DNA from 4 places in the Paenibacillus sp. J22TS3 genome. Region 4 is predicted to be linked to each of the others. Evidence: riboswitches for the same ligand, from Rfam matches in the RefSeq annotation. Region 4 holds a riboswitch; each other region holds the start of a gene.
The links. A riboswitch is a leader RNA that binds a small molecule or an ion and turns the genes downstream of it on or off. The one in region 4 is predicted to bind cyclic di-AMP.

Region 1 (4,246 bases), on a different contig from region 4:
ATACCCCATTACCCAGGGTATTGAAGAATACCAGATCTCCCGCTTTAAGTTGGCTCTTCGCCATCACCGGCGAACCTTGATGAAATTGAGCTTTAGACTGGCGGGCCAGGCTTACGCCCATCTTCTTAAACACAAAAGTTGTAAATCCGGAACAATCGAAACCGCGGGTAGACATACCTCCGGTTTTATATGGCGTTCCATAAACACTCTTTACCGTAGTAGTAAGGGTAGAGCTGGCAAAAGCGCTTCCTGTTCCTAGACTGAACAATAGAGCCAAGCTCGTTGCGGCTGCTGTAAGTTGCTTTCTCAAGATGTTAGACTCCTTCCAAGGCCTGCGAGGTTAGCTTAAGGATTCGGTTGAAGGTTCCCTATGATCCCTATAATGCGGATCAATTCACCCATAACTGGTTCCCCCGTTTCCCAGGTGTGTGGGAATTCGGCTGATTTGTTGGTTTAGTACACCTAATCTGAATGCTCGATTAGAACCGAGACTTCAGGATCCCAGCGTTCCAGGCAATTGATGTCGAATCTTGGAGTTTCTGGGCTGGTTCGTGAGTGACGCTCCGACAAATGACAACAATAATGACAAAGTTGTTACTAATTCCTTGCCTATTGTACCAAAGCGTCCAAGCTTTGGCAAGTTAGAACTCACTTTTTTTGTCAAAAAAACATATGTATACGGTTTATTTCCTGTAGGGACGGTTAATAATTAGTAACAGAATTGTTAAAAAGACAAACAAAAAACCCGCACGATTCCGGCAAGAATCATTGCGGGCCAAGCAAGGGATAACTTATTCTACGTCATCGTTGTCGGTAGAGGAATCGGCAACGGCTTCAAATTTCTCATTGCTCATAATGCGTTTGGCTCCAACGTAGCGGTTGGTGTAGTAGCTGTCACTCAGCTTGCTGATGGTAACGCCTCTCTTGGATGAAGCGTGTGCGAACTTCCCGTCACCGACATATACGCCGACATGAGACACACCATTTCCCAAAGTATTGAAGAATACCAGATCTCCGGCTTTCAATTCATCTTTCGGTACGGCCTTACCCATCTTGTATTGGGAGCCCGATTGGTGAGGAAGGTCTATTCCCAGTTTGTTGAATACATACTGAGTAAAGCCTGAGCAATCAAAACCGTTGGTGGACGTTCCACCCGACTTATACTCTGTACCAATGACCTTGTCTACGACTTTGTCCAGCTTGGAGTCTGCGAAAACGCTTCCAGCTCCCATCGAGAACAAAATGGACATAGACACTGCTGCTACTGCAAGTTTCTTCTTCAAAAGCGGTTAAACTCCTTCCAATGCCTGCGAGGTTAGCTTAAGGATTCGGTTGAAGGTCCCCTATGATCCCTCCGTTGCGAGATCAATTCACCCAAAGTGGTTCCCCCGTTTCCCGGTGCAGGGAATTCGGCTTATTCATCTTGGCACCTATATGAAACGACTTAGTTAGCTCGTTCCATAATAATGTATACGACATGTATGTCGAAACTCCTGCTGTGACCAAAAAATAATTACAATGTTGTTACTGTCATAGTTCACATTGTAACAAGGTAGGTATCTTTTGGCAATGGCCGATTGCGAGATTTCCCGGAAATTGAAAGACAAAAAGCCTTCACCAAACGGTGAAGGCCTTGAGCGGCGCGGGATGGGACGAAGTTATGACTTCTTTATTTCTTTTCATCCCACAGGTGATATTGCGAGGATATATGCCAAATACTGAGAAGACTGCGAATGAAAGGATAGGATTGCTGAAGAATTAGAGCCGCGAATCCGGTCCAGATCCAGGAGGCCGTGCTGAAGCTGCCAAACAGCAGAAGGGTGACCGCTCCCAGCAGGAGGGAGATGCCGGCCGCCGGAAGAAAACGGCGCAGATAGATCAGAATCCCCGAGAAGATTCCGGCACCGAATAAGTACCCAAACTGAGCGAACAGCAGCAGCTGGTGAATCAAATAGCCATAAATCAGCCAGCCGAGAATATACATAACAGCATAGAGAAGAGGAGAGCCTCCGCTCTGAATCCCTTTTACAAGCAGGTCAAGCAGCTTGGGGAACAGCCAATATCCCGGTGCCATCACAAGAATAAGCTCGATGATATAAAAGAGGGTGACCGGCTTCCACAGCCGCCCGATTCCCTGAAAGAAGACCAGACCGGCTCCATCTTGCGTATCCGGACGGAGTCCGTACATTACGCCCGCTTGAATCAGCGGGGTTAGCACCAATCTCAGCAGAAGCATGCCTGCCAGCAGCCAGAGGTACTGATGTACCTCCTGGCTGTATTTCAAATCAAGCTGCCCCTCGATAAAGAACAGCAGGCGGCTGAGCTCGCTCGGGGCAGGGTCCGGATAGCGCTGCAGCAGCGGAATGATGGCCGAGTTAATCAGACGGTACAGAAAGACGCCCCACAGCAGCTGATACAGAAAGAGAATGATTACAACGGGAAACTGAGCTTTGGTACTTTGCCATCCACCGCGAATGTATCGCATCTATTGTCACCTCACCATGAGAGCAAGCCAAGAAGTGATTCCACCACCTTGGTTATGCCCAGATTCCAACGGGTCCCCGTCTTCTCTTCCACTTCGGACTTGAGATAGTTGTTGATATGTTTGTTCTCGAGCACCAGGGTGTAGCCGGGATCAACCATAGCCCAGGCTAACGGCTGTTTGTACTGCAGCTTATAGACGATCTGGCTTTCGTCGCCTTTCCAGGTTTTGCGAACGATGTGGCCATCCTTGAAGCTGAAGATGACAGGAACCTCAGGGTAGGTTCCGCCAAGTCTGCTGATTTTGACAACCGATTCATATAGAGGGCCGGATGGGTCCTTTGGAGTAATCGGGCTCACTGTAATGGAGTCTACAGCGAAATTAGCCATTTGGCCGCTGTAAACATATTGATTGAAATAGTCCTTCCAGGAGCGTCCTGTCACCTGTTCAACCGTCCGCTGGAAATCCACGGTGGCCGGGTGCTTGAAGCGGAATTTGGCGGCGTACTTGGCCATGATTTTGTTCATGACGGGAGTCCCAACCTGGCGTTCAATGCCAAGCAGCACGAGCTTGCCGCGGGTATACACATTCTGGGCATAGGCATCGGCGGAGCCGTACTTCCAAGCCTCCTTCGGCAGGGCTGCGGGCTGATTCACGAAGCTGGATTGAATCGGCAGGGCGGATGTAACCCCGTAGGCACTCTCCATGAGTTTGTCCTCCGCGTAAGAGGTGAAGCCTTCATCAAGCCAGGCTTCCTCGAACTCATTGCTTGCGATCATGCCATAGAAATATTGATGGCCGATCTCATGGACCACTGTCCTCTCCAGCTCATAACCTGGAGATTCGGAAGACGCCCCGAATGCGGTGACCAGGGTCGGGTACTCCATTCCGCCAGCCCCGTTGCCGCTTGCCGGCGGGACGACGATAGAGAGTGTGGAATAGGGATACCGCCCATACCACTTGCTGTAGGAGGATAAAGCCGCCTTGGCTGCATAGAAATAGCGGTCCTTCAGGTTCTTGTGAGCGGGATCGAGGTACAGCTTGATCCGGACACCGGGGACCTCCGGCGAGGAGAAGGGCTCCTCGGCATAGACGAAGTTCGGTGAGGCAGACCAGGCAAAGTCATGAACATCATCGGCATAGTACTGATAGATCTTGCGGTTTGCCTTGATGACGGGCGATTTGGTCGGAAATCCTGTTGCCGCTACGATATAAGAGCTTGGCACATTAATGCGGACACTAAAAATTCCAAAGTCGGAGTAGAACTCCGAGCTTCCGTGATATTGATGAAGGTTCCAGCCTTCCGAAGCACGGCCTCTTGTGCCGGCAGGTTCATATACACTCAGCTTGGGGAACCACTGGCCTGCCATGACGAAGTCGCCGGCTGTTCCCATACGGGCGAATATTTTAGGCAGCTGGACCTCGAAATTGATCCGCAGGGTCGTGCTCTCTCCGCCCTGAATTGGGCGGGGCAGGCGGATTTTGACAAGAGTGCGGTCCTTGAGGTTGCCGTCATCAGGCTGGACATACTGAAGCCTGTGAAGCAGGGAAATGCCGTCCGTTGTCCGGACTTCAGTTAGCTTCATGGAGCCCCAGCCATCCTTCGGCATAGAGTCCCCCCGCAGTCTGCCCCCGGATTCCTTCATAAAGGTTGTATCGGCCGACTCAAACGCATTCGGATACAGATGGAAGTAAAGCTCACTGACCGGCTTCGTGCCTGGATGTGTCCAAGTCACACTCTCGCTGCCCGAGAGAGTACGGGTG
Region 2 (4,246 bases), on a different contig from region 4:
CTGCTGGTGAAGGCTCTGGACCTGAAAGCCAAAGGCAAATCCGTGTTCAAGGACGTATCCGATAAGAGCTGGTTCGCTGGAGCCGTTATCGCCGCTTATGAGAACGGCATTATCAACGGAACCAGCAAGACCACCTTTGAGCCGAACAAGCCGGTAACCCGTGAAGAGATGGCTGTTATGGCCAAGCATGCAATGGATGTTAAGGCTGGCGAGAAGCTGAAGGCCGCTGCTGAAGCGAAATTCGCAGACAGCGCCAAGCTCAGCGCTTGGTCTAAGGCTGAAATTAACCTGATTGTGGATCGCGGAATCATGAACGGGCGCGGCGGCAACAAATTTGAACCTGCAGCCTCCTCCAGCCGTGCGGAAGCAGCCAAAGTTGTGGATATGATCATCACGAACATTTCCGTACAGCTGCTCGGAATCAATGATTTCCATGGACAACTCGATTACAAGAAAGACCTTAAAGATGCCTCGGGCAAAGTAACTGCCACTGTAGGCGGTGCCGACTATCTGGCTGCTTATCTGAAGCAGTATAAAGCCAAGAACCCGAACACCCTTCTGGTTCATGCAGGCGATGCTGTAGGGGCAAGCTCCCCGATTTCCGCCCTGCTGCAGGACGAACCAACGATTGATTTTCTGAACCGCCTTGGCTTTGCTGTAGGCACCGTGGGCAATCATGAGTTCGACAAAGGACCTGCGGAAGCTCTCCGCCTGATTCACGGGGGCAAGAACCCGAAGGACGGCCATGACTTCGCGGGAGCCAGCTTCCCTTATGTGGTGGCGAACGTGCTGGATGAGAACGGCAAGCCGTTCCTGCCTGCTTACACCGTTAAGGAAGTAGGCGGTGTAAAGATCGGATTCATCGGTGTGGTTACCAATATTACACCTTCTATCGTGAGCCCGGCTGGTATTAAAGGCCTTACCTTTACCGATCAGACCACAGCCGTCAACAAAGCTGTAGCTGAGCTTAAGGCTCAAGGCATCCGGTCTATCGTAATTCTGGCCCACGACCCATTCGCAGGGTCCAAGGATGCCCCAACCGGTGAAGTTGTAGACCTCGCGAACACGGTAGACGATGAAGTTGACGTGATTCTGGGCGGCCATGACCATGGCGGTCTGAATGCCGTGGTAGACAACAAGCTGATCGTGGAGTCCTACTCTTACGGGGTGGCCTTCTCCGATTTTGACCTGGAAATTGACCGTGCTACGCACAACATTGTGAGCAAGAAAGCTACCATTGTGGATACCAAACATGAAGGAATCACACCGGATGCGGAAATCACCAAGATGGTTGCTGACTATCAAGCGAAGAACGCTCCGGTCCTGAATGCACCTGTCGGCAAGACAGCTGCAGCTATCACCCGTACTACAAGTACGGCTGGTGAATCCGCACTGGGCAACCTGATTGCCGACAGCATGCGCGAGACCATGAAGGCCGACTTCGGTTTCATGAACTCCGGCGGCATCCGCAACGATCTGCCGCAGGGAACCATCACCTATGGCAACATGTTCGGCATTGAGCCATTCGGCAACGTGCTGGTGAAGCTGACGCTGACCGGGGCCCAAATCAAAGAGCTGCTGAATCAGCAATGGGGAGCGCCTAAGACCCGCATCGGGCAAGTCTCCGGCCTCACTTACAAATACGACGACAGCAAGCCGGATGGCTCCAAGATCGTTGAAGTGAAGAAAGCCGATGGAACACCACTCGAAGACACCAAGAACTATACGATTGTTGTTAATGACTTTATGGCTTCCGGCGGAGACGGATACACTACCCTGACTAAAGGAACCAACCGTGAAGTTGGGCCAGTGGATCTGGACGCGTTTGTTGATTATGTAAAAACTAAATTTGCAGGCAAAGACATTGACGCAAAGATTGAGAATCGGATCGTCAAAGTGAACTAATTCAATTCCTTATAGTGAAGAACCCCCTCCGGGAGACCGGCAGGGGGTTCTTGTCTTGATCATAGGTCAATCTGAAGCACAATAAACAATCAGTCCGGGCATTACAATAATCGCCAAATGAGAAAAATACCTGCACCGCAATCTTAAGGATAGTTTAAGAAGTACGAAAAGGTGTTTACAAGAATGAAGTACGAGAGTATGATAATCATCGGTTTTCAATTTCCATATATTCGCTGAAATCTTACAAGATGCGGGGGAACCGTTCTAACGGATTGAATCGATCCGGGGGGTGAATCCTATTACAAGGTAGGGCTACTCAAGGGCCCGAATCCGACAGCTAACTCCGTAAGCGTTATTTGAGAAGGAAGGTGGATTCAACCATGACCAGAATATTTAAAACCTGAGTATGTATGATTAGACTTGTGGACATTGTATAGTTCGTAAAGCACTTGGGTTTATGTCTTAATTTTTACCATACTGGTGGTGGAGAGAATGTCTTTAAAAAGATTTTTAATCGGGCGTCCCCTGAAATCAACAGAACTGGGCGAGCAAAAACTAAACAAAACCAAAGCTCTGGCCATTCTGTCCTCTGACGCCTTGTCCTCCGTTGCCTATGGGCCGGAGCAAATCCTGCTTGTCCTAATTACAATCAGTGCGGCAGCCTTCTGGTATTCAATACCGATTGCCGTAGGTGTGCTGGTTCTGTTAACCGCACTAATTTTATCTTACCGTCAAATTATTTTTGCTTATCCGCACGGCGGGGGAGCCTATGTGGTATCCAAGGAAAACCTTGGAACGAACTATGGTCTAATAGCCGGCGGTTCACTGCTGGTGGATTACATTCTGACCGTAGCCGTGAGTGTGTCCGCAGGAACAGATGCGATCACCTCCGCTTTTCCCAGCCTGCATCCTTATACGGTAATTATTGCGATTATTTTTGTATTATTCATCACGACCTTGAACTTGAGAGGAGTCACGGAGTCGGCCTCAATTCTGGCCTACCCTGTATACTTGTTTGTTCTAGCTCTGTTCATTCTAATCGGGGTCGGCATATTTAACATCCTGACAGGCCATGTGCCAGCTGAGCTGCACGCTCCAATTGGAACCCCTGTCGCTGGCATCAGCTTATTCTTGCTGCTGCGGGCTTTTGCATCAGGTAGTTCTGCGCTTACGGGGGTTGAGGCGATTTCGAACGCCATCCCGAACTTTAAAGATCCGGCGCCGAACAACGCCTCCAAGACGCTGCTGGCTATGGGAACCCTGCTTGCTGTGCTGTTTTCGGGAATTGTATTCCTGGCTTATTATTACGGGGTAGCCCCTAAAGCTCAAGTCACGGTAGTTTCCCAAATCGCGGAAATGACATTTGGCCGCAATTTCATGTACTTTTTTATCCAGGGAACTACGGCTCTGATTCTTATTCTGGCCGCCAACACGGGGTATTCCGCATTCCCTCTGCTGGCTGTAAACCTGGCCAAGGACAAATTCATTCCAAGAATGTTCACGGTACGAGGAGACAGGCTGGGATATTCCAACGGAATTATCATGCTGGGAGTCTGCTCCATTATCCTGATTGTCGTATTTAAAGGACAGACTGAGCACCTGATTCCACTGTATGCGGTTGGGGTATTTATTCCATTTACCCTGTCCCAGACCGGAATGATGCTGAAATGGCTGCGCACCAAGCCCCAAGGCTGGGTACCGAAATTTATCATCAATACGATCGGGGCTTTGATCAGTCTCACCGTATCGCTCATGTTCTTTCTGACCAAATTCAATCAGGTATGGCCGGTATTGATCTTCCTGCCGCTGATTATTCTGTTCTTCTACCGGATCCGGAAGCACTATGAAGCGGTGGGGGACCAGCTGAGATTAACCACCTGCGAGCGGGCTGTGCCAATTGAAGGCAATGTGATTATTGTACCTGTTGCAGGGATTACCCATGTAGTTGAGAACTCGCTGAACTATGCGAAGTCACTATCCCCTCATCAAATTATCGCAGTCTATGTACCATTCGAACGGCATGACGAGGATGAATTCGAAGCCAAATGGGAGAAATGGCAGCCGGACGTACGGCTCGTTACCCTCTACTCTCCTTACCGGAGCATTATTCATCCGCTGCTCAAGTTCGTGGATACCGTGCAGCGAAAGGCCAGTGAATCGAATTATCAGGTTACTGTGGTGATCCCCCAATTCATTCCGAAGAAGGGATGGCATAATATTCTCCATAACCAATCCGGCCTGATGATTCGCACCAAGCTGCTCTACAGCAAGAAGGTCATTGTTACCACGGTTCCTTACCGTCTGAAAAAATAATCCAGCTCCCTAAGTCCCTAGGTACCTA
Region 3 (4,246 bases), on a different contig from region 4:
ACGGCCTTCACTTGCGAAGAAGCGCGTCTTCAGGTTATTGGAGATCGTTTTTCTCCGCTGGGCGAATGAAGCTTGTACCACGGTAAAAAAGAATGCCTCATCCTCCACCTTTACCGGAGCTTCCTGACGAACCTTCAGGCGGATAACCGCCGAGTCGACATTCGGCTGGGGAATAAATACCGTATGCGGAACGGTGCAGACCAGTTCAGGCTCACAGTAGTACTGGACCGCAATGCTCAGGCTCCCGTACTCCTTGCCCCCCGGTGAGGCGGCCATACGCTCTGCCACCTCCTTCTGAATCATAACCACAATATTCTCCAGAGGCAGGTGCTCTTCGAGCAGCTTCATAATAATAGGTGTCGTCACATAGTAAGGGAGATTAGCGACGACGCTGACACCGGTCTGATCAGCATACTCCCGCTCAATCACCTCACGGAGGTCCAACTTCAGCACATCCCCATGGATGACCCGTACATGACCGTATGGCTCAAGTACCTCTTCCAGGATAGGAATAAGGCGCTGATCGATCTCTACAGCTGTCACTTTGCCTGCCGTTTCAGCCAGCTTCTGGGTCAGTGCGCCTATTCCAGGACCGATCTCAAGGGCCCCCTTCGTTTCATCTAGTTCAGCCGCACCGACAATTTTGCCCAGAATATTCTGATCGATCAGAAAGTTCTGGCCCAGGCTTTTCTTGAAGGAGAAGCCGTGCCGCTGTATGATCTCCTTCGTTCTTTTGGGCGTCGATATATCTTCGATCCTGCTCATGGATTAATCTCCTTTGCTCTCTAATTGTTGAAGGGCTGCGGCGAACTCCTCACGGCTGATATGGAACACACGCAGACGTTTGAAGAACTGCTTGCCGTTGCAGTATCCGATGCCCAACTGCTCCCCCATAAAGCGGCGTCGCTCAGCCGCATGCGGATGGACGATTAAACCCGCTTCGATCAAATCCTCGAAGCTGATCAGAATCTCTTCGCCGCTGTATTCGCTCCGCACCCTGGATAGGGCCTCCCGAATATCCTGGGGCGAAGCATTCTCCACCCCGATATCACCCTTATGCGTTGCCGCCGCCTCCGTCAGGAAGGCATGCTTGCAGCCGGGAACCTTGGCGGCTACAATCTTGCGAATGCGTTCTCCCGCATGATCCGGGTCCGTTAGAATGATAACCCCCCGGCGCTCCTGGGCCAGCTTAATTTTACGAATCACAGCCGGGCCAATGGCGGAGCCGCCCGTTTCAATCGTATCCGCCTCCACCGCTCTTTTAATCGCCACGGTATCATCCCGTCCTTCAACCACAATGACCTCCTTAATCATGGACGCCATCCTTTCTTCGTGCGTGTCTGTATCTTAAAACAATCCCCTGCCCGATTACCATAAACAGGAACACTCCAGTATCTATAATCTCTGCACTGCCTTACCGATATAAAGATTAGATACGGCTAGCGGCCAGCGGTATAAGTTCTATTCATAACAAAAAGAAGAGGAATTCTCCTCTCCTTAGCATGCACATATTTACTATGTGTAATAGTATCTTATTCATGGATTAAAGTAAACGATGCCTAAGCCAGGCTAACTAGTTCAGTTCGGGCTTAACCGGTCCAATTACATAAACTGTGCGGCCTTTTTTCCGCCCGAAATTGTTAGCTGCTTTCAAACTGTCATAATACACATCAATCTTATTGCCTTTGATTGCGCCTCCTGTATCCTCCGCTTTACGGAAGCCGACACCCTCAATATACACCCACCAGCCCATTGGGATCACATCGGTGTCTACTGCGATCGTTCTACCTTCCTTAACCCGGGCTCCCGATGCAGTATTCGTACCGATCCCGCTCTCTTCCGCAGAGTAAGCGGTCAGGGATACATTCTTCAGCAACTTTTTATATTTGAACTGCACGCCGCCCTTTTTGACACTGTTATTCTGGCTGATGCTCACAGATTTAGATGAGCGGTCAATGCTAGCTGCAAGTACTTGAGTTTTAGGTTTGGTGCCTACCGCCAATACTTTTGCAGATGGCTGTCTTTCTACGGACTTACTAACCAACCGCTTCGTTACCAGCTTGCCATCCTGGTACACCTTCTCAATGTGATGCACCACAACGCCAGTTTGGCCTTTGCTCAGCAGTTTGGTTTTTCCCTTCTCTAGAGAGGGGTCCGACGTTTTGACGAAGGTATAAGGGATGCTCTCCGCTTTCTTCGTTGTACGTTTATCCACGCGCACGACCCGAATGTGCAGATCCGAGCTGACTGGAGTATCCAGGGATGGATATACTTTGTCATCACCCGATACTTTAACGCCTAAGTTCGTAATAGCGTCCTTAACCGTCTCTGACGTTGTCAGATGTTTGTTAGTGACTCCGTCCGCCGTAACCTTAACCGGAACTATACGGCCCAGAATGTACTGATCTCCCTCAGGGAGCATACCACCCAAGTCTGCCGTACCCTTATCCCCCGAATTTGGGTTCAATGCTTGCTGTTCCAGCCCTTGATCAGGCTTTGATACCGATGTGCCTGGAGATGGTGTCTTACCATCCGCAACCAAGTAAATGTTCTTGTCAGCCTGGCCATAGAACCAGGTAGTTACGCCGACAAGCAGTGCGATGGTAACAATCCCTGCCACAACAATTTGACGCTTGTTTTCTTTCTTCCACCGCAACGCGTAAGACATGCTGGATGATCGTGACTCATGGGTAGTTTCCTTAGATCCGAAAAAGCCCACTTCTTACGTCCTCCTTCATAGCCCCGCCGTCTAAGATCGACTTGTATAAAAATTGACGCGACTATACCGATTTTGACGAAATGCCCTACTGCACATTTCGCATCCCGCACCAGCCTGTTCAGCGCTACTCATATGTCATACCACTGTATGACGTTCCTGTCTCCTTTATTCAAAACAAAAAGAAGCCTAGAGAAAGAGTGTAAGAGGATCTCTTTCGTGGCTTCCGGCTGACTAAAGGAATGTAGGATGCACGAGTTGCCTCTCTCTTCATACGCTTACGAGGTTAGCTGTCGGGTTCGGGCGTAGAGAGCTGCCCTATCTCAGTTCATCCGCTCATGGCGCAATGACCTTGAATTCACCCCAAAGACCCGTTAAAGAAATCAAATACGGAACGTTCAGTCAACAATCCGTATTGGTTCCCCCGTTCTCCGGTTGCCCGAAGATTCAGCGAGACTGGTTCTTGGAATTGTAATTGATGTGTGAATGGAGCCAGTAATTCGTGGCTTTATACCCGGTTAGGTTTACATCCAATTCACATAGCTAGCAAATTCGTGGTGCTGCCAGACCAAATCAATTACTGAAAAGATTCTATCCTGTTTATATGCATGTTGTAAAGCAGGAATCAACTAGTTTTTTTAAAAAATTGGTTAATTTTTTGTAATAATCATCCTTTTTTAGATTAAAAACTATTAATCTTTCCCAAATACTCTTTATTTCATCGGTTTTACTCCCGATTTCACCTTATTCCAAATCGTTCCAGTGCATTTCGGGTGGTAATTTCCGCGATTTCCTCTACAGATACACCCTTTAGCTCTGCTGCCATTTCGGCAACAAGACGAACGTGTGCAGACTCATTTCTCTTCCCCCGATACGGGTGCGGAGTCAGATACGGGGAGTCCGTTTCAATCAACAGCCGGTCCATGGGAACCTGTTTTAATACTTCTTTGGGCTGCTTAGCGTTCTTAAACGTAATGGGCCCCCCAAAAGAAATGTGGAATCCCAAATCCAGACACATCTTGGCCGTCTCCCAGCTGCCTGAGAACGAATGCATTACCCCGCCAACCTCCTCAGCCTTCTCTTCCCGCAGAATCCGGACCACGTCTTCATGAGCATCCCGGTTATGAATAACAATCGGCATTTTCAAGCTTCGGGCAAGTCCAATCTGCTTGCGGAATACCTGATGCTGAATTTCCTTGGGTGAGGTGTCCCAGTAGTAGTCAAGGCCTATCTCACCGATGGCCACAACCTTCTTGTGCGCACATAATTCGGCAATCCACTCCAAATCCCCGTCCTGCATCGTAATCGCGTCTTGGGGATGCCAACCGACAGCAGCGTAGATGAAATCGTAGGTTTCGGCAAGCTTCATAGTGGATGGAATGGTCTCCCGGTTAAATCCGACATTAATCATCCGGCTGACCCCCTGCTCTACAGCACGGGCAATCACTTCCTCCCGATCCTCGTCAAATTGCGGTGCATCCAAATGGGTATGTGTGTCGAATAACACGGATATTTCCTCCTTCACATTAG
Region 4 (4,246 bases):
GATCCAGCTTCTCCCAATCGTTCGCTTCATTCGCGAGAAACGCAGGGATACCAGGGTTCTCAAGCCCCACGCTGTTCATAATCCCTGACGCGGTTTCATATATCCGCAGACCCGAATTTCCCTGTTTTGGATTTAGCGTAAGCCCCTTTCCCGATATTCCGCCAAGCTTTGAGATATCGTAATATCTTGTATACTCCTTACCAAATCCAAATGTGCCTGAAGCCATGATAAGCGGGTTCTTTAGGTGTACTCCTGCTAGAGTGCAGCTTAAATCAAGCATCGATCTCCACCTCCTGGGCGGTAAATACGGGGCCTTCCACACAGGTGCGCCGATTACCCGACTTCGTCTTGACGCTGCACACCAGGCATGCGCCAATTCCGCAAGCCATTCTTTTCTCAAGGGACAGATACAAATTCCCCTTATACCCCTGCTCGGTCTGCATCCTCTGTGCTGCTCTCAGCATTCCTTCAGGTCCGCACATATAAATATGATCATATGAATTCATATTCAGCTGATCGAGAATGCTGCCCCCAACAGTTACCTGCATGGACAATCCCAAGGACTTGAACGCCTGAATTACATAAGGTTCCTCACGAAAACCCAAATATAGATCAGGCCGCAGTAAATGACTTGCCGTATAATACAGCGGGGCGATCCCAATCCCTCCACCCACCAATGCAGTTCTTCCTTCATGTATAGGAAAGCCGTTTCCTAGCGGTCCCGTGAGTTCAATCTCATCTCCTCTTCTAAGATGGGCGAACTGTCGTGTTCCTTCACCAACAACCTGATACAGGAACTCAATATAATGCTTCTGCCTCTGCAAATCGAAGATGCTCAGCGGTCTTGGCAGCAGTGGCAGCCCCCGGTCTTTTCTCACCATAAAGAATTGGCCCGGCTTCCCCTCGTATTCCCCGGCCACCTTCATCCGGAACACATCGTGTGACACCTGTATATTTGATAAGATTTCAGCCATTTGCACGCTCCCCCTTGTTCCTATAAAATGCCCTTTTCTGCTGGAGGATGCCGTGATATTCCTCACTCGTCAGCTTTCTGTGGATAAAAGCAATCCCATAGGGAAATAACAACACGTATCAAACTAAGGAAAAGGGGAGATTCCTAATGCGATTACGTACTACTGCTCTCCTGCTGACTAGTGTTTCGGCCTTGCTGCTATCGCTAGTTACCCCAGCGGCTACCGCCTCTTTGGACAGGCAGACTCTGTCCAAAATCAGCCCAGAGTCCAATCAGGAGTCTCTAACTCTAGGCGAGCTAAGAAAAAAATATTCAGAGACCTTCAAGTTCAGAGGACCTCATATTAAACAGGTTGCTTTAACCTTCGACGATGTTCCAGATCCCAGATTCACCCCTCAGGTGCTAAATATTCTCGCGAGACATCACGTCAAGGCCACGTTCTTCGTAGTTGGAGCCCGTGCGCAAAAACACCCTGAACTCGTCCGCCGTATACATAGAGAAGGACACATGATTGGCAACCATTCTTACAATCATCCTTTATTTAAGAACCGCGACCTGGCTTATTTCCAGAAACAGATCCTTCGTACCGAGAAAATCATCAATTCTATGACAGGTGTAAGACCCAAACTGATCCGTCCTCCTTACGGAGAGATTAATGAAGATCAGCTCAGATGGGTAAAACGCAGCGGTTACAAGGTCATCAACTGGAATGTGGATTCGAAGGATTGGAAAGGACTGAACAAAAGCGCGGTTAAAAGCAACATTCTTCAAGCCGCAGGGCCGGGGTCCATTATTCTTCAGCATGCCGGTGGCGGCGTAGGCGCAGACCTGTCGGGAACGATCCAGGCGCTGCCTGAAGTGATTTCGGTGCTTAGAAAGCAGGGGTATATTTTTGTGGATTTGAAAAGGCTTCTTCACACTCAGGAGTCAAAATAAAAAGAAGAGGCCAAGCGGCCTCCCCTATCTTTCGGTATGATCACAGTTAGTATGATCAAATACAATCTATGTTACTTGATGACGTAAAGTTTGATATCCTGGAAGCCAAATGTATTTACAGATTCCTGGCTGCCCGGAATGAAGATATCGATCCGGTGACCTTTAATTGCGCTTCCCTGATCAGTCGCAGTGGCTACAAATGCGTTCTTCGGCAGGCCGCTATGGCTGTGTCCGGTCACGAGCACCTTTGTACCCATAGGAATGACTTTAGGGTCTACGGCAATCGTGCCGAGTGTCAGCGGATTCCCGTAATAGTCTACAGGACCCCATCCATTCTCGCTGGGGTGGGCTGAATAAGCGGTAGCCACCACATCGATCGTCTTAGAATAGTTGAAGGTCTTGCCCCAGGCTTCCACGATCTTATCGGCTGTAAATACCTTAAGTGAAGCAATCGGATCCTGCTTCAGAATAACCGGACTAGCGACTGCTGCCTCTGCCTTAAGACTGGTTGGAATGTTAAGGGGCAGGCCTTCATAAATATTCGTCGGACTTACAGCCGGGTTCGCATTCATCAGGTTATCTACGGATATTCCGTATTTTTTGGAGAGGAGATAGAATGTATCCCCTTCCATAGCGGTATGTACTGCGTCAGCATGGGCAGGCGCCATATGTATACATGCGGCAATCCCTAGTGCGGCTGCAACCGTTTTCGCGGCTAGCGCCAGTTTGTTCTTTTTTTTGGACTTGTAGTCATTCTTAGATGTCATTGTAATATCCTCCTTTTAACTATGCCTGCGGAGTTAGCTGTCGGATTCGGATTGAGGATACAACCCGGTGCCGCGGTTAACCGGCACTTCACCCCAAGGATAAGCTCTGATCTCTTCTCATACCTAAGCTTGATCCGCAAATCATCCCCCGCACCAGGTTCTGGTTTCGGCATTACGAATATATCACAATTTTGTAACCAATCAAGCAAGTAATTCCTGGAAATCGCAAATTGAAACAGTTAATTATTACAAAAAATTAAAATTTTCCAGAGCGTTGCAGCCCGTTTCACTGCTGTTCATAGCGCTGCTCTGGGCAGCAGGTCTTTCTTCAGCACGCGGCTAGAATATAAGAAAACCCGGAGCAAAGCTCCGAGTATTATGCTGCTAGCAAATGATTCGTGTTCTACTGTAGACAACCCATCAGCAGAAATCTTGATTTAGAGGCAGGATCATCTCCTTCCAAATGATTTCTATGCAGAATCTTTTTTGTAAATCATCGTTGCTCCCTGTTTTGCAACCATTTTACCGTCCCAATGAAACCTATTAGTCCTATTAAGAATACCAGCAAATAACTAGTACCCATCAAGGGAAACAAAGCGTCTCCGCTTTCCTTCAAATGCAAAGCAGGTACAGACCAAGGCAGATAAGCTCCAATGGTGGTAGGCCCGAACACCAAAGCCAACATTAAAGTTGTAAATGCAAAGCCAATCGGCATCAGAAAACCACGCGATATACAGGCCAATAGGGCAAGTGGTGCACTTAATAATAGGTGGAGAGCACCAATTATAAGAATTAGGAAGAAATAATGTTGTACCATAGCAAACGAAAATCCAGGAAGTCCAATAGAAAAACCCAGTAATAAAGCATAAACAAAGCTGATCAACATCATTACTAAACACCAGAATATAATTGCGACATATTTGGCAATCGCAATTTTACCACGCGATACAGGCAAAGCGAGCAAATCCTTGAGCGTCCGGTCGGAATACTCACGACCAAACGTCCAACTTGTTAACATTCCAAACCCCAGCAGACCAAACACGGATGAATACAAAAACGCAGTCCGTTCAAAAAAAGAAGACCAATTAGGCTGTCCTAAGAACAACGTGATGACAAACAATATAAACAGAAGCGTGCCCCATAAAACAAAGGACCGACGCAATTTGTAAACTTCAACGCTGCATGCTGTCAACAATGATCTCATTCGGTCTTCCCTCCTCAACTCCGATTACTTTGAGAAAATAATGTTCCAAATTCTCTTCTTCAACTTTAAGCATAGTGAGCGGTACTTCATGATGAGCAAGCAATCTCACAATATGTTCGGGGTGCTTAACGGCATGTTCGTCGGGCAGGACAAAGCAGTTATTCGATGTCGAATGTACCGCATACCCGGAGTCTGAAAGAATAACTTGAGCCTTCCGAGCATCCTTCGTTCCGATCATCAACTGCTTTCGGCGGATGGTTTCAAAGTCTTTGGTTGTCAGTTCTTCAAGCAATACTCCTTTGTGAATAATGCCGATTCGAGAAGCCAATTTGGACATTTCCTCAAGGATATGACTCGATATAAACA

Region 1: another riboswitch for cyclic di-AMP. It lies ahead of KJS63_RS24625 (C40 family peptidase); the one in region 4 lies ahead of KJS63_RS00740 (3D domain-containing protein).
Region 2: another riboswitch for cyclic di-AMP. It lies ahead of KJS63_RS22705 (APC family permease); the one in region 4 lies ahead of KJS63_RS00740 (3D domain-containing protein).
Region 3: another riboswitch for cyclic di-AMP. It lies ahead of KJS63_RS25675 (resuscitation-promoting factor); the one in region 4 lies ahead of KJS63_RS00740 (3D domain-containing protein).

What each region holds. Positions count from the first base shown of each region.
Region 1 covers NZ_BOSF01000012.1:17,801-22,046, forward strand. Annotated here, with positions in the region: gene KJS63_RS24620 (C40 family peptidase) at 1-310, opposite strand, end outside; cyclic di-AMP (ydaO/yuaA leader) riboswitch at 315-452, opposite strand; gene KJS63_RS24625 (C40 family peptidase) at 792-1,283, opposite strand; cyclic di-AMP (ydaO/yuaA leader) riboswitch at 1,290-1,425, opposite strand; gene KJS63_RS24630 (hypothetical protein) at 1,670-2,485, opposite strand; gene KJS63_RS24635 (M1 family metallopeptidase) at 2,497-4,246, opposite strand, start outside.
Region 2 covers NZ_BOSF01000009.1:94,500-98,745, forward strand. Annotated here, with positions in the region: gene KJS63_RS22700 (bifunctional 2',3'-cyclic-nucleotide 2'-phosphodiesterase/3'-nucleotidase) at 1-1,905, shown strand, start outside; cyclic di-AMP (ydaO/yuaA leader) riboswitch at 2,127-2,273, shown strand; gene KJS63_RS22705 (APC family permease) at 2,398-4,218, shown strand.
Region 3 covers NZ_BOSF01000014.1:47,163-51,408, forward strand. Annotated here, with positions in the region: gene rsmA (16S rRNA (adenine(1518)-N(6)/adenine(1519)-N(6))-dimethyltransferase RsmA) at 1-765, opposite strand, end outside; gene rnmV (ribonuclease M5) at 769-1,314, opposite strand; gene KJS63_RS25675 (resuscitation-promoting factor) at 1,574-2,719, opposite strand; cyclic di-AMP (ydaO/yuaA leader) riboswitch at 2,976-3,179, opposite strand; gene KJS63_RS25680 (TatD family hydrolase) at 3,456-4,223, opposite strand; gene KJS63_RS25685 (HD domain-containing protein) at 4,243-4,246, opposite strand, start outside.
Region 4 covers NZ_BOSF01000001.1:158,518-162,763, forward strand. Annotated here, with positions in the region: gene KJS63_RS00725 (dihydroorotate dehydrogenase) at 1-280, opposite strand, end outside; gene KJS63_RS00730 (dihydroorotate dehydrogenase electron transfer subunit) at 273-974, opposite strand; gene KJS63_RS00735 (polysaccharide deacetylase family protein) at 1,121-1,909, shown strand; gene KJS63_RS00740 (3D domain-containing protein) at 1,981-2,676, opposite strand; cyclic di-AMP (ydaO/yuaA leader) riboswitch at 2,684-2,858, opposite strand; gene KJS63_RS00745 (ABC transporter permease) at 3,170-3,880, opposite strand; gene KJS63_RS00750 (ABC transporter ATP-binding protein) at 3,849-4,246, opposite strand, start outside.